Regions from separate parts of the Streptomyces sp. BI87 genome, predicted to be linked through region 1. Evidence: riboswitches for the same ligand, from Rfam matches in the RefSeq annotation. Region 1 holds a riboswitch; the other holds the start of a gene.

Region 1 (7,737 bases):
CGCCGTCTGGGCCTGGATCGGCGTGGACACCCTGCTGGTCACCCACGCAGACGCCAGCATGGCCGGCGTCTGGGGCTTCTTCGTCACCGCCCCGACCTCCTTCCTCCTCGTCTCCCTGCCCGGCCCGCTCCCCCTCGTCGGCGTGGCCGTAGGCGCCCTGGTCCAGGCGCTCGCCCTGGGCGCGGCGTACCGCTGGGCGACCGGCCGGCCCCGCGGGCAGGGGTGGGCTAGCCACGCCTGAGCGGCCTCCTCACCCCACCCGCGTCGCCCCCGCGAACGGCATCTCGCTGATCGGGGCGACGCGGACCGGGGCGTTCGGGTTGGGGGCGTGGATCATCTGGCCGTTGCCGATGTACAGGCCGACGTGGCTGATGGAGGAGTAGAAGAAGACCAGGTCGCCGGGGGCGAGCTGGGAGCGGGGGACGCGCTGGCCGGCGTTGATCTGGGTGTAGGTGGTGCGGGGGAGGGAGACGCCGGCGGCGCGCCAGGCGGCCTGGGTGAGGCCGGAGCAGTCGAAGGCGTTGGGGCCGGTGGCGCCCCAGACGTAGGGCTTGCCGATGGCGGTGTGGGCGAAGGCGATGGCTTGCGCCGCACGGGAGTTGGGGGCCTTGACCGCCCCGGCCGCGGGGGTCGCCGATGCGGCGGCGGGGCGGGCCTGGGCGCGGGAGGCGCGCGGGGTCTCGCCGGTGACCTCGGCGCGTTCGGCGGCGGTGAGGCGGGCGAGCAGGGCGCGGGACTCCGCCAGCTTGCCGGTGACCGTCTTCTTGTGGGTCCGCAGTTCGCCGCGGCGCTTCTCCAGCCCGGCGAGGACGGAGTCGGCCTCGGTGCGCAGCTGGTCGACGGCGCGCATCTTCTGGCGCACCCCGGCGATCTGGGCGGACTGGCGCCCGGCGGCGCGGTCGGCGCGGGCGGCCCGGTCGAGGTAGCCGTCGGGGTCGGAGGACAGGAAGAGCTCGACGGCCGGGTCGACGGCGCCCGCTCGGTACTGCGCGGCGGCGGTGGCGCCGAGCGCCGTACGGGCCTGGTTGAGCTGGGCGGTGCGCCGGGCGGCCTCGTCCTGGAGCCGGCCGAGGCGCTGTTCGGCCTTGTCGGCCTTCTCCTTGGCCCCGTTGTACTTCTCGGTGGCGATCTCCGCCTCCCGGTGCAGCCGGTCCACCTTGGCCTTGACCTGCGCGGTCGTCGGGCCGGGCGCGGCCTGGGCCACCGGCGCCCCGGCGACCACCGACCCGGCCGCCCCGGCGAGGGCCAGCGCGGTGGCGGTGGCGGTACGCAGGGAGGCTCCCGGAGTGAGGCGCCCGGGGGCGGGGAGATTCACCGCCAGCTTGCGGAATCGAGGCTTCCGGTGCGAGGCCACAGCCGCGCGTCCTTCCGGTCGGGGTCAGGGGGTGAGCCGGGCCCGGGCGGAGCCCGCACAGGGGGAGCGGGTGCCGCCGGGGCCGTCTCGGTGACGCGGCCGGTGCCTGTGGACTATGCCGAGTGCCGGTTGCGCCAGGGAGGAGCTAAGCCCGGATGTCACGGCCCGGTGACGGATTGTCCGCAAACATCCGAAGCGGGGCCGGGGCCGACCGGTTCGGAGCGCCAGGCTTCCGGGTTGTGCCCTCTCTCAGGGGCGCGTGATCGAACTCGGGCGGAGGCTCCCGGGCGTCCGCACGTGCCCGCGATCAGCGCCACGGCAGCCGCGACCAGGGCGGCCCAGCCGCTCCCCGCCAGGAGCAGCCCCGCCACCGGGCAGACACCCCCTAGGACCCTGGTGGTCAGGGGGCAGGTCGGCCCTCGTTAGGGTGCGGGCCATGGACGTCCTCATCAATGTGTTCGTCGGCCTGCACATCATCGGTATCGCCTCACTGCTGGGTGGCTTCCTCACCCAGATGAAGGCGATCGGTGCGGGCACGGCCCGCTTCATCCCCGCCATGCTCCACGGCGCCCTCACCATGCTCGTGACCGGCATCATCCTGGTCGGTCTCCGGGAGATGGACGGCGGCACCCTCAACCACATGAAGATCGGCATCAAACTGCTGGTCCTCATAGTCATCCTCGCGCTGGTCTACGTGAAACGCGACGACGAGAAGGTCGACAAGGGCGTCTTCGGCGCCGTCGGCGGCCTGACCGTCCTCAACATCTTCATCGCCACCCTCTGGACCTGACCCCGCCGCCCACCGGACACCACGCGGGCCGCGGCACACACGGCGAAGGCCGGGTTCCCCACCGTCGAGAACGACGTTGAGGAACCCGGCCTTCGCCGTGCGCGGCCGGGCCGCGCGACGTGGAGAGCCCCGAACCCGCCCTCGCCGTCCGAATCTGCACGCGGTGATGTGCTGTGCGCGGTGCGCCGTCACCTGTGCGTGGTGCTGGGCTGCACTGTCGAGGGGGAATCGAACCCCGCGTCGCCCTTCACGCGCCAGGAGGCGGACCGGAACCGCCGGCCCTCGGTTGTGCACGCCTCCGAACGGCTACCTGCTGCTCCACGTCACGGGACCAGGTCCGCCTCCCAGTTGGCGCGCTGGACACGGACGTCCAGCTGCCGCAGGTCCCGGGCGACGAGGTCGGCCCGCTCCCGCAGCTCGGCCACGGGCAGGGCCGAGAGCATGAGCAGCTCGGACCGCAGCTGCCGCCCGTACCCGCCCCGGCCACCACTGCCCGCGGCCGCGTCGGCCGCCGCCGTGAGCGTGGCGTGGCGCAGCCGCAGCACGTCCCGGCGGGCCAGCGCGTCGGTGAGGGTGCCGTCCGGGCCCAGCTCCACGGTGGCGTTGGTCCGGTTGATACGCCGGATCAGCGCCTCCAGGGTGTCCAGCACCTCGTCGGCCTCGGCGAGCAGCCGCGCCGCGTCCTCGGCCGGGGTCTCCCCCTCCTGGTAGCGCGCGCTCGCCTCGACGCGTGAACGCAGCTGCTCCACGCGCCGGACCGCCGCCGCCCGTTCCGCCAGTGCCTCCGCGAGCTTCACCGGCCCCCCCTCCCGTGTCGGCCGCGACGGACGCCGCGGACCGGTCCGACAGTAGGACGGCCGTGCTCGCGGTCGCCACGGAATTTCCGCCGGTCAGGCCGGCCGCACCACGCTGTGGATCGGCATGTAGTAGATCGACTCGACCCGGACGTTCGCCCCGGGCTTCGGGGCGTGGATCATCTCGCCGCCGCCGATGTAGATGCCGACGTGGCTGATGTCGTCGTAGAAGAAGACCAGGTCACCGGGTTGGGCGGAGTCCACGGAGACCTTCTGGCCGACGCCGACCTGGTCCCAGGTGGTGCGGGGCAGCGAGATGCCGGCGGTCCTCCAGGCGGCCTGGGTGAGGCCGGAGCAGTCGAAGGAGTCGGGCCCGGCCGCGCCCCAGACGTACGGCTTGCCCATCTGGGCGCGGGCGAAGGCGATGACCTTCTCGGCCTTGGCCGCGTACGAGGAGTCGGGGGCCGTGGAGCCGCCGCCGGAGCCGGTGCCCGTGCCGGAACCGGAGCCCGGGCCGGAGCCCGAGCCGGACTCCTCGCGCTCCTTCTCCTCGGCCGCCTCGCGGGCCTTGCGCTCCGCCTCCTCCTTCTCGGCGCGCTCCTTCGCCTTCCGCTCCGCCTCGGCCTGCTTCTTCCGCTCGATCTCGGCCAGCCGCTCCTTCTCCTCGGCGGTCAGCTCGGAGAGCAGGGTGCGGGCCTCGGTGAGCTTGCCCTGCACCTCGCGCTTGCTGTCCTTGAGGGCGCGCTGCGACTCGGTGAGGCTCTCCAGCTGGCGTGCGGCCCTGGCGCGCTCGCGGCCCGCCTCGGCCTGCTGGGTCTGGTAGTCGTCGATGACCGCCTTCTGGCGCTGGGTGAGGCGGTTCATCAGCTGGTTCTGGTCGAACCAGCTCTGCGGGTCGTCGGCGAGCAGCAGGGTGGCGGTCTCGGAGACGCCGCCGCTGCGGTACTGGGCGGCGGCGAAGGCGCCCAGCTCGCCCCGGGCGGCGTTCAGCTTGTCGGCCCGCTTGGCGACCCCGTCCAGCAGCTTGTCGACCTTGGCGCGCTGGGTCCTGGTCCGCTCCTGGGCCGCGTTGTACTTCTGGGTCGCCGTGCCCGCCTCGCGGTAGAGCCGGTCCACCTTCTTCTGCACCTCCTCCAGGGAGGGCTTGGCCGCCGGACGCTGCGGGGCCGCCTGCGCGGTCTGGGAGAGCAGGGCCACCGAGGTCAGGGCGGCGGTGGTGAGGCCGAGGGCACCGGCGGTGCGGTGGCGCGGGGCACGAGGCTTGCGATGCGACGCCAAGGCGTGCGACTCCTTCCGTGGACCGCCTGCCGGGTTAGCTGTCGGGTTCGGGCGTACGGAAGGCTGCCCTACGGTTCGGATCAGAACCGATTCACCCCGGTGGTGCGCGGTGGGTCCCCGGCTCCGGGGCCCGTGGGGGCGGACCGGATTCGGCAGGGGGCGGTGCGCTCCGGCGCGAGTCGCCGGCGGGGGACGAACCGACCCGGCGAGCACGCTAGCCAACTCGTGTGGTGCCTGTGAAGGTTGGTGAGCGATATGCCCGATACATTTTCGTTATCTTGTCGGTGAACGGTCGAAAAGCAGCTCCGGGCGGCGGTTCGTGTGACCTGGCGCACGCTCCCTCGTACGTCCCCGCGTGCGTCCCCCGTGTCCGGTACGTCACGTCCCCCGAGGTCAGGGCTCCGGTCGCCGGAAGGGCGGCCCGGTTGTCGGCGCGGCGGCCTAGACTCGGTAGGCGATGAGCAGCCTCTTTGACGACAGCTTCCTGGCCGACCTCCAGTCCTCGGCGCCCTCTGCCCGGCTCGGTGACGAGCCGCCGCCCCCGCCCGAGGAGGAGGCACCGGAGGAGATCCCGGCCGACCTGTTCGGCGGGAAGTTCGACGCGCCCGCGGACCGGGACGCGTACTACCGGGACGGCGCCCCGCGTCCCGCCGTCGATCCGGCCGCCCTGCTCGACGGGCTCAACGACGAGCAGCGCGCCGCCGTCGTCCACAGCGGGTCGCCGCTGCTCATCGTCGCCGGAGCCGGTTCCGGCAAGACCCGCGTGCTCACCCACCGCATCGCCCACCTGCTCGGCGAGCGCGGTGTGCACCCGGGCCAGATCCTCGCGATCACCTTCACCAACAAGGCCGCGGGCGAGATGAAGGAGCGCGTGGAGGAGCTGGTCGGCCCGCGCGCCAACGCCATGTGGGTCTCCACCTTCCACAGCGCCTGCGTGCGCATCCTGCGCCGCGAGTCGAAGCACCTCGGCTTCACCTCGTCGTTCTCGATCTACGACGCGGCCGACTCCAAGCGGCTGATGGCCCTGGTCTGCCGCGACCTCGACCTCGACCCGAAGCGCTTCCCGCCGAAGTCCTTCACCGCCAAGGTCTCGAACCTCAAGAACGAGCTGGTCGACCCCGAGGACTTCGCCGCCCAGGCCGCCGACGGTTTCGAGAAGACGCTGGCGCAGGCGTACACGATGTACCAGTCGCGGCTGCGCGAGGCCAACGCGCTCGACTTCGACGACATCATCATGACCACGGTCCACCTGCTTCAGGCGTTCCCGGACGTCGCCGACCACTACCGGCGCCGCTTCCGGCATGTCCTGGTCGACGAGTACCAGGACACCAACCACGCCCAGTACTCCCTGGTCAGGGAGTTGGTCGGCACCCCGGCCGACCGCCCGGCGGACGTCCCCGAGGGCGCCGAGTCCGACCACGACCCGCTCCACCCGGCCCCCGAGCCGGCCGAGCTGTGCGTGGTGGGCGACGCCGATCAGTCGATCTACGCCTTCCGCGGCGCCACGATCCGCAACATCCTCCAGTTCGAGGAGGACTACCCGAACGCCACCACGATCCTCCTGGAACGGAACTACCGCTCCACCCAGACCATCCTCACCGCGGCCAACGCCGTCATCGAGCGGAACGAGAACCGCCGCCCGAAGAACCTCTGGACCGACGCCGGGGCGGGCGCCGGCATCACCGGGTACGTCGCGGACACCGAGCACGACGAGGCCCAGTTCGTCGCCGAGGAGATCGACCGGCTGACCGACGCGGGCGACGCCAAGGCGGGCGACATCGCGGTCTTCTACCGCACCAACGCCCAGTCCCGTGTCTTCGAGGAGATCTTCATCCGGGTCGGCCTGCCCTACAAGGTCGTCGGCGGCGTCCGCTTCTACGAGCGCAAGGAGGTCCGCGACGTCCTCGCCTACCTGCGTGTCCTCGCCAACCCGGAGGACAGCGTCTCCCTGCGCCGCATCCTCAACACCCCTAAGCGCGGCATCGGCGACCGCGCCGAGGCGATGATCGACGCCCTCTCGCAGCGCGAGCGGGTCAGCTTCCCGCAGGCCCTGCGCCGCGTCGACGAGGCGTACGGCATGGCGGCCCGCTCGGCCAACGCCGTCAAGCGGTTCAACACGCTGATGGAGGAGCTGCGCACGGTGGTCGAGTCCGGCGCCGGGCCCGCCACCGTCCTGGAGGCGGTCATGGAGCGCACCGGCTACCTCGCCGAACTCCAGGCCTCCACCGACCCGCAGGACGAGACTCGCATCGAGAACCTCCAGGAACTGGCCGCCGTGGCCCTGGAGTTCGAGCAGGACCGCAGCGAGGAGGAGGGCGCGGGCACGCTCCCCGAGTTCCTGGAGCAGGTCGCCCTGGTCGCCGACTCCGACCAGATCCCCGACGAGGACGAGGACGGCTCCGGCGTCATCACCCTGATGACCCTGCACACCGCCAAGGGCCTCGAATTCCCCGTCGTCTTCCTCACCGGCATGGAGGACGGCGTCTTCCCGCACATGCGCGCCCTCGGCCAGACCAAGGAGCTGGAGGAGGAGCGGCGCCTCGCCTACGTCGGCATCACCCGCGCCCGTGAGCGGCTCTACCTCACCCGCGCCGCCATGCGCAGCGCCTGGGGCCAGCCCTCGTACAACCCGCCCTCCCGCTTCCTGGAGGAGATCCCCGAGCAGCACCTGAAGTGGAAGCGGACCGGGGCCATCGGCGCCCCGGCCGCCGCGAGCCCGCGCGGCCCGGCCGGTTCCGTCGCCTCCTCGCTCTCCTCCTCCACCCGCGCCAAGGGCGCCCCGGCCTTCGCCACCCGGCGCGCCGCCGAGCAGCCGGTGGTCGCGCTGGCCGTCGGTGACCGCGTCACCCACGACCAGTTCGGCCTGGGCACGGTCGTCGGCGTCAAGGGCGCGGGCTCGGCCGCCGAGGCCACCGTCGACTTCGGCGGCGAGAAGCCCAAGCGGCTGCTGCTGCGGTACGCGCCGGTCGAGAAGCTGTAGCGGGACCTGGCCCCGGACCCGTACCGGGTCAGTCCTCGTGCGGGACCCGGTACGTGCAGACGTTGACGCCGGCGGGGCTGGTCGTGGTGGAGACCAGCTCCAGCGGGCGCTTGCCGCCGTCCGCCGGGTAGAGCGACTTGCCGCCGCCGAGCAGCACCGGCATGACGATCAGCTGCAGCTCGTCGGCCAGCCCCTCGGCGAGGAGCGTCCGGGCCAGTGAGGGGCTGCCCAGCACGAGGAGGTCGCGCCCCTCGCCCGCGCGCAGCTCGCGGATGCGGTCCAGCGCCTTGTCCCCGGCGAGCAGCGTGCTGTTGTTCCAGGTCAGGTCGGCCTCGCCGAGCGTGCCGGAGACCACGTACTTGCGGATCGCGTTCATCCGGTCGGCGAACGGGTCGTCCTTCTGCTGCGGCCAGGCCGCCGCCATCCCCTGCCAGGTGCGGCGGCCGTAGAGCAGGGCGTCGGCCTGCTCCAGCACGGAGTCCCAGGCGCCGCCGACGATCTCCGGGTCGAAGTAGGGGCCCGACCAGCCGCCGTGGGCGAA
Region 2 (7,737 bases), 680 kb from region 1:
GCCGTCGCACCCCGCCCGCCCGCACCCGGTGGCCGCGAGGCGCCGCGGGCGCGGGACCCGGTACGAGCACGCAGGACGAACCGCAGAAGGAGAAGACCGTGGGCGTTTCCCTGGCAAAGGGCGGCAATGTCTCTCTCAGCAAGGAAGCCCCCGGGCTGACCGCGGTCCTTGTCGGGCTCGGCTGGGACGTCCGCACGACGACCGGCACCGACTACGACCTCGACGCCAGCGCCCTGCTCTGCGACGAGTCCGGCAAGGTCCTCTCCGACCAGCACTTCATCTTCTACAACAACCTGACCAGCCCCGACGGCTCCGTCGAGCACACCGGTGACAACCTCACCGGTGAGGGCGACGGCGACGACGAGGCCGTCAAGGTCAACCTCGTCGCGGTCCCGCCGCAGGTCACCCGCATCGTCTTCCCCGTCTCCATCCACGACGCGGAGTCCCGCGGCCAGAGCTTCGGCCAGGTCCGGAACGCCTTCATCCGCGTGGTGAACCAGGCGGGCGGCGCCGAGATCGCGCGGTACGACCTCACCGAGGACGCCTCCACCGAGACCGCCATGGTCTTCGGCGAGCTCTACCGCCACGGCGCCGAGTGGAAGTTCCGCGCGGTCGGCCAGGGCTACGCCTCCGGCCTGGCCGGGATCGCCCAGGACTTCGGCGTCAACGTCTGACCCACCCCCCGAACACCCGTCGCCCGGCCGGCAACCCAATCCCCCGGGCGGGCGACGGGCTTTTCCCGACCCCTTCTCCGTGCTCCTGTGGGCGCGGGGAGGGGGCGTCTTCGTGTCGGGCGGGAACGTACGCCTGTCGCCCATACGCCCCGTACGCCCATGGCGTACGCCCGGTGGCCGGCGCGGGCACAGGACCGCCTGATTCTGCGCGGGAGGGGACTGGCCCGTCGCCGCCCGGGCACACGTGCGACAAGGGGCCGACGCGCTCGTCGCCGGTCCGCCGCAGGCACGGCACGAGTAAACGAGAGGCGTGTCCCATGGAGATATCCGGGATCATCAGCGCGATCGTCATCGGCATCGTCATCGGTGTCCTGGGACGCCTGGTCGTCCCCGGCCGCCAGCGCATCGGCCTGCTGCTGACCATCGTCGTCGGCATCGTGGCGGCGCTCGTCGGCACCTTCCTCGCCGCCCAGTTCGGCCTCGCCGACACCGGGGGCGTCGACTGGGCCGAGTGGGGCATCCAGATCGCGCTGGCCGCGATCGGTGTGTTCGCCCTGGACCGGGTCGCGGGCGGACGCGGACGACGCCGGTGACCGAGTCCCGGGCCTCCGTCCGCCGCGCCGGGGCGGAGGCCCACCCTCCGGAGCGGGCGTGGCGCGAGGAGCCTTCTGGATGGCGTATAGTTGATTTCACCGACGCGGGGTGGAGCAGCTCGGTAGCTCGCTGGGCTCATAACCCAGAGGTCGCAGGTTCAAATCCTGTCCCCGCTACTGAAGGCCAGGGCCCGGATTCCTTTCGAGGAATCCGGGCCTTCGTCGTGTGTGCGCTGCCTGTGCCGGTACTCGTTCGGACGCTGTCCGCTCGCCGCCGCACGGGGTGGGCGGAAGCATGGGGGAAGCGCTGACGCGGAAGCGGGCGTGTCCGGGCCGGGCCGACCGGGGGCCGGCCGAAGGATCAGGAGACAGGCTGGTGGGGAAACGCGGCGAGCACGCGGAGAAGGAGACGGGCCGGCCGGCCGCCCGGAAGGCCCCGGCGAGGAAGCGGGGCGCACCCGGGCAGGAGATCCTCGGCACCTACAAGGGCGACCGGCACACGGGGGGCCGGTCCCGGACGCTGATGCGCCTGCTGCCCGTGGTGCTGATCGTCGCCGGGGTCATCTTCGACGAGGCCGCGCCGCCCCGCTTCAACGCCAGTCCGCTCTACGCCGCGGCGCCGCTGATCGCCGCGCCGTTCTTCTCGCTCCTCGGCACCGTGCTGACCGGGGTCCTCGCGCTGGCTGTGGTGGTGCTCCTCCAGTGGCAGACCGGGACGCTGGGCGGGGTGGACTCGACCACCGAGCTGCTCACCATCCTCACCTGCGTCCTCCTCGCCGTGCTCAGCAACCGCTTGGTCAGCCGCAGCGGCGAACAGCTCGCCACCGCCCGCAGCATCGCCGAGGCCGCCCAGCGCGCGGTGCTGCCCATCCCCGCCGAGCGGATCGGCGGCTTCGACATCGCCGCCCGCTACGAGGCCGCCCAGGCCGACGCCCTCATCGGCGGCGACCTCTACGCCGTCCAGGAGACCCCGCACGGGGTGCGGCTGCTCGTCGGCGACGTGCGGGGCAAGGGGCTCGGCGCGGTGGAGGCGGTCGCGGTGGTCATCGGTGCGTTCCGGGAGGCCGCCGAGCAGGAGTCGAGCCTGGAGAAGGTGGCCCAGCGGCTCGAACGCGCCCTCGCCCGCGAGGGGGTGCGGCGGGAAGGGCTGGACCAGTTCGAGGGGTTCACCACCGCGCTGCTGGCGGAGATCCCGCCCGGGCAGTCCGTCGTCCGCACGGTCAACCGGGGCCATCCCGAGCCGCTGCTGCTCCACGGCGACGGAGACGTGCGGGTGCTGGTGCCGAGCCAGCCGGCGCTCCCGCTCGGCATGGGAGACCTCGGGGTGTGGCCGGACCGGTCGGACGCGACACCGTTCCCCTCCGGCGCCACCCTGCTGCTCTTCACCGACGGGCTGACGGAGGCGCGGGACCGGAACGGGGTCTTCTACGACCCTGCGTCGCGGCTGACGGGGCGTCGTTTCGAGGCGCCCGACCACCTGCTGGAGACGCTCTCCCGGGAGGTTCGTGCGCACACCGGTTGCGGACCGCAGGACGACATGGCGCTGCTGGCGCTCCGCCGGCCCTGAGGAGTCCGGACTCCGGCCGGAGTCGCTTGCCCGCTGCCGATGCCGTCACCGAGGGTGAGTGAGTAAGCGCTCCCCGCATAACAACTGACATACCGTCAGCTGATCCTGTGGTGGTTCTGTGCAGGCAACTCGCCCGAATCCGCCCCTCGGTGCCCCGGTACGTCCGGGCCCCGGGGTCCAACGATCATCCGGAACAGCTTGGAATCCAGGCCGGGTGTCTATTAACGTTCGATAACGCAGCGCGGTTGTCCCGGCCGTCACCCGAGACGGCTCCGCGCGCACGCGCCGAATCCCGTAGGGAACCGGGGAACCACTCCTTGGGGTGAATCGGACGCCTTTCGAGGCGGCCGTAGGAGACCTTCCTGCTCCGAACCCGTCAGCTAACCCGGTAGGCGAGAAGGAAGGAAAGGAGAGCGCCCGCGTGGCGTCGAACCGTCCTGCCCCTGAGGCCCTGTTCGTGCCGAACGACGAGGACCCGGTCACCGGTCCCACGGCTTACGGACCCGCCGGGGGACCCTGGGAGGAATGGAATCCCACCGAGGAGTCCATCCGTCCCGTCCGCGGCCGGCACCGTGTCGCGAAGCAGCGCGGCGGTGGCCTGGCCCGCTCCTCCACCGTCCTCGGCGTCGGCGTCATCGCCGCGGTGGGCGCCGGCGGTATCGCCACCGCCAAGGAGAAGCCCCCGGTCTCCATCTCGCTCCCCGACCTCTCCTCCGTCAAGGCGTCCCTCCCCGACGCCGATTCGCTGCCGGGCGTCGGCAGCCTGCTCGGCTCCGACAAGGAGTCCGACACGCAGGTGACGGCCAGCCCGCTCACCGGCGCCGGGGTCACCGTCGCCGACACCGAGCAGGGCACCACCGACGCCGGCGAGGCGCTGCGGGCGCGCATCATCCAGCAGGCCGAGCACCAGCAGGACCAGGCGGACCAGAGCGCGGCCCGCGCGGCTGAGCAGGCCGCCGCCGAGCAGGCCGTGGCCGAGGCCGCGAAGGTCCAGGAGGCCGCCGAGAAGAAGCTGGCCGAGGCGGAGCGGAAGAAGGCCGAGGAGAAGCGGAAGAAGGAGGAGGCCGAGCGCCTCGCCAAGCTCGCCGCCAGCTTCTCGCTCCCCACCACCTCGTACACCCTGACCTCGACCTACGGTCAGGCGGGTGCCATGTGGTCCTCCGGCTACCACACCGGGCTCGACTTCGCCGCCCCCACCGGGACCCCGCTGAAGGCGATCCACTCCGGCACCATCAAGGAAGCGGGCTGGGCCGGTTCGTACGGCTACCGCACCATCCTGGAGCTGGAGGACGGTACCGAACTCTGGTACTCCCACCAGTCCTCGATGTCCGTCAGCGCCGGGCAGAAGGTCACCACCGGCGACGTGATCGGCCGTGTCGGTGCCACCGGCAACGTCACCGGGCCCCACCTCCACCTGGAGATCCACCCGGGTGGCGGCGACGGCGTCGACCCGCTCAGCTGGCTGCGGGGCAAGGGCCTCAACATCTGAGACCGGTCTGTACCGTGCCCGCCCGCCGTCATGGCGGGCGGGTTCGCGGTGGGCCGGAACCCGGGCCGGACGCACGCCTGTTGCTCTCCCCTCTTCTCCTGCCGTGCCCGTGTGCCGCCGTGTGCGCCACGTGGCTCCCGCCCGCGCCGTGTCACGGTTCGGGTGGCCGAACTCCGGCGGTCCTGGCGGCTACCCCCCGACGTCAGGGCCGCCGGATCTGTTCGCGCGGGCATGCCTCGGCCAGGAATGGGCGAGCGGGCCGTTTTGTTGATCTCCCCATGACTTCTCTCCGCCCTCTCGGCAATTCTGATCTCGACGTCTTCCCGCTCGCTCTCGGCGGTAACGTCTTCGGCTGGACCGCGGACGAGGCGCAGTCCTTCGCCGTCCTCGACGCCTACGCCGCCGCGGGCGGCAACTTCATCGACAGCGCGGACACGTACTCCTCCTGGGTGCCGGGGAACGAGGGCGGTGAGTCCGAGACGGTGATCGGCAAGTGGCTCGCCTCGCGCGGCAACCGGGACGAGATCGTCGTCGCCACCAAGGTCGGCAGCCACCCGCAGTTCAAGGGGCTCTCCGCCCCCAACGTGAAGGCGGCGGCCGAGGAGTCGCTGCGACGACTCGGCACCGACCGGATCGACCTGTACTACACCCACTTCGACGACCCCTCCGTGCCGGTCGAGGAGATCGTCACCGCCCTCGACGACCTGGTGAAGGCGGGCAAGGTCCGCGCCGTCGCCGCCTCCAACATCAGCCCCGAACGCCTCCAGGAATCCCTGGACGTCGCCGACCGCGAGGGCCTGGCCCGGTACGTCGCGCTCCAGCCCCATTACAACCTCGTCTCCCGCGACACCTACGAAGGCCCGCTCCAGCAGGTGGCGTCCCGCGCGGGCCTCGCCGCGGTGCCGTACTACGCGCTGGCCGCCGGCTTCCTGACGGGCAAGTACCGCCCGGGCACCACCGTGGAGAGCGCCCGTGCCGCAGGCGCCGAGCAGCACCTGGCCACCGAGCGCGGCCAGAAGGTCCTCGCCGCCCTGGACACCGTCGCGGAGGCGCACGGTGCCGAGGTGGCGTCCGTGGCCCTCGCCTGGCTCGCCGCGCGCCCGACCGTGGCCGCGCCGATCGCCAGTGCCCGCACCGTGGAACAGCTTCCGGCGCTGCTGGCCGTCGCCGACCTCACGCTGACCGACGAGGAACTGAGCCTGCTCACCGTCGCCTCCGCCTGACCCCGGACACCGGCCCGGTCGCCGGGCGGAGACGGCTACCGCTGCTGCGGGGGTATGTGCGGCGGCGGGGCGTACGGCGACGAGTGCGGCGCCGGGGGGCCGGCCGGTGCCGGTGCGGGTCCCTGCCCCGCCGCCGGTCCCGGCCAGGGCCCGCCCCACGGCGCCCCGCCCCAGCCCGGAGCCCCGTACGGCGTGCCCCAGCCCCAGCCGCCCTGCTGGGGCGGCAGCCACATCGCGGGCGGCGGGGGCGCCAGCAGACGGGCGGCGTGCAGCTGGGCCGGGCGGATCGTCTCGCGACGCTCCCAGAGGGAGTTGAGCAGGGCGCGCTCGCGGTCGACGAAGTCCGGCTCGGCCTGGCCCCGTTCGCCGCGCCGCCGCAGCACCGCCAGGGTCGTGGCGTCGCGTTGGTAGGCGGCGAGGGCGCGCACCGCCTTGCGGCCGCCGGCGCGCCGGGCGTGGTCCCGGGCGAGGTGGCGGGCGTTCATCGTGGCGAGGGCGGCCGGTTCGGCCGGGGCGAGCCAGCCGGCCGCCACGTAGGCGGGGAGGTGGGCGCGGACGGCGCGCAGCACGTCGGCGCGGGCCCAGACCAGCAGCCAGACGGAGAGGCCGAAGACCGGGACCATCACCAGGGCGTAGACGATGATGAAGCCGAAGGGTCCCATCAGGGTGGCCGAGCCGTTCCACAGGCCGTGCATGCCCATGGAGAGCAGCAGGCCGGCCAGGGGCAGCAGGACCCGGCGCACCCGCCGGCGGCCCGGGGTTCGGGCGGCCAGGCCGAAGCCGATCCCGGTGAGCAGGGTGAAGAGCGGGTGGGCGAAGGGCGACAGCACGATCCGCACGAAGAAGGTGGCGGCGGTGACCGAGGCCATGCCGCTGTCGCCGCTCAACTGGTCGCGGCCGAAGGCGTTCCCGAGGTAGAGGATGTTCTCGGTGAAGGCGAAGCCGGCGCCGGTGAGGCCGGCCGTCACCGCGCCGTCCAGCAGGCCGCGGAAGTGCTGCCGGCGGAAGAGGAAGATCAGGAGCACGGAGACCGCCTTGGCGGACTCCTCGACGACGGGGGCCACATAGGTGGCGCCGACCGCGTCGGGCTTCAGCGGTTCGTCGCCGCCCGCGAACGGTTCCAGGGTGGAGCCGACCAGCCATTCGGTGGCCAGGGTGTTGGCGACGATGGCGATCAGCGCGGCGGCGCAGGCTCCCCAGGCGAAGCAGAAGACCAGGTTCCGCCACGGGCCCGGCTCGACCGCCTCCACCCAGCGGAAGACCGCGAGCAGCAGCGGCACCGGCAGCAGGGCGAGGCCGAGGCCGACGAGGAAGCCGTGCGTACCGGTCTGCTCGCGGACCAGGGCGAGGATGATGCCGCCCGAGACCGTGAGCAGGCCGACCAGCAGGCCCACCCGCACCGCGTGCCGCTGCCACCAGCGCATGCGGGGGAGCGCGGCCGGATACGGGGGCATCGGCGGCGGGGGCGGCAGCGCCTGGCCGGGACCGGCGCCCTCGGCACCGGCCCCGTGCGGCTGCTCGGGCTGCGAGGCCGAGTACGACGGGCTGTTGATCACGAGAACGACCCTAACCAGTTCCCGGAGGGCTGATTAGTCCCGACGAGTGAAAAGACCGCCACAGACCGTCGCGAAAATTTGTCGCCCTGTGCCCCGGTGGCGTCCGTTCCGGTCCACCGCGTCACCCGTGGGTGACGGCCAGCCCTGTCAGCTCGCGGCCGGCTCCGCCACCTTGCGGAAGAGAAGGTCGTGGACGACGTGCCCCTTGTCCAGGCCCTGCCCCTCGAACCGGGTGCGCGGCCGGAACGCGGGACGCGGCACGTACCCGTGCCGCACCACGCCGTCCGTCCCCTCGACCGCGGCCCCGGGCAGCTCCACGGTGTTCTCGAAGGCGGGATGGGCGCTGAGCACGTCGTGCATCTGCTCGGCGTAGGGCTCCCAGTCGGTGGCGCAGTGCAGGAGGGCGCCGGGGGCGAGCCGCGGGGCCGCCAGGCTCAGGAAGTCGGGCTGGATCAGGCGCCGCTTGTGGTGGCGGGTCTTCGGCCACGGGTCGGGGAAGTAGACGCGCAGGCCGGCCAGGGCCTCGGGGGCCAGCATCTCGCGGAGCAGGATGATGGCGTCCCCGTTGGCCACCCGGACGTTGTCCAGGCCCAGCCGGTCGGCGAGGCCCAGCAGGTTCCCCTGCCCGGGGGTGT

The links. A riboswitch is a leader RNA that binds a small molecule or an ion and turns the genes downstream of it on or off. The one in region 1 is predicted to bind cyclic di-AMP.
Region 2: it holds a riboswitch for cyclic di-AMP, as region 1 does, so the genes downstream of both, OIM89_RS15945 (M23 family metallopeptidase) here and OIM89_RS19160 (C40 family peptidase) in region 1, are expected to answer to the same signal.

What each region holds. Positions count from the first base shown of each region.
Region 1 covers NZ_CP110079.1:4,292,510-4,300,246, forward strand. The annotation lists gene OIM89_RS19140 (SCO4225 family membrane protein) at 1-241, shown strand, start outside; gene OIM89_RS19145 (C40 family peptidase) at 251-1,354, opposite strand; gene OIM89_RS19150 (hypothetical protein) at 1,791-2,144, shown strand; gene OIM89_RS19155 (DIP1984 family protein) at 2,468-2,941, opposite strand; gene OIM89_RS19160 (C40 family peptidase) at 3,035-4,216, opposite strand; cyclic di-AMP (ydaO/yuaA leader) riboswitch at 4,224-4,381, opposite strand; gene pcrA (DNA helicase PcrA) at 4,674-7,196, shown strand; gene OIM89_RS19170 (dihydrofolate reductase family protein) at 7,225-7,737, opposite strand, start outside.
Region 2 covers NZ_CP110079.1:3,611,251-3,618,987, forward strand. The annotation lists gene OIM89_RS15925 (TerD family protein) at 99-674, shown strand; gene OIM89_RS15930 (GlsB/YeaQ/YmgE family stress response membrane protein) at 992-1,267, shown strand; tRNA gene OIM89_RS15935 (tRNA-Met) at 1,371-1,444, shown strand; gene OIM89_RS15940 (PP2C family protein-serine/threonine phosphatase) at 1,644-2,834, shown strand; cyclic di-AMP (ydaO/yuaA leader) riboswitch at 3,108-3,244, shown strand; gene OIM89_RS15945 (M23 family metallopeptidase) at 3,256-4,323, shown strand; gene OIM89_RS15950 (aldo/keto reductase) at 4,602-5,546, shown strand; gene OIM89_RS15955 (PrsW family intramembrane metalloprotease) at 5,582-7,102, opposite strand; gene trmB (tRNA (guanosine(46)-N7)-methyltransferase TrmB) at 7,250-7,737, opposite strand, start outside.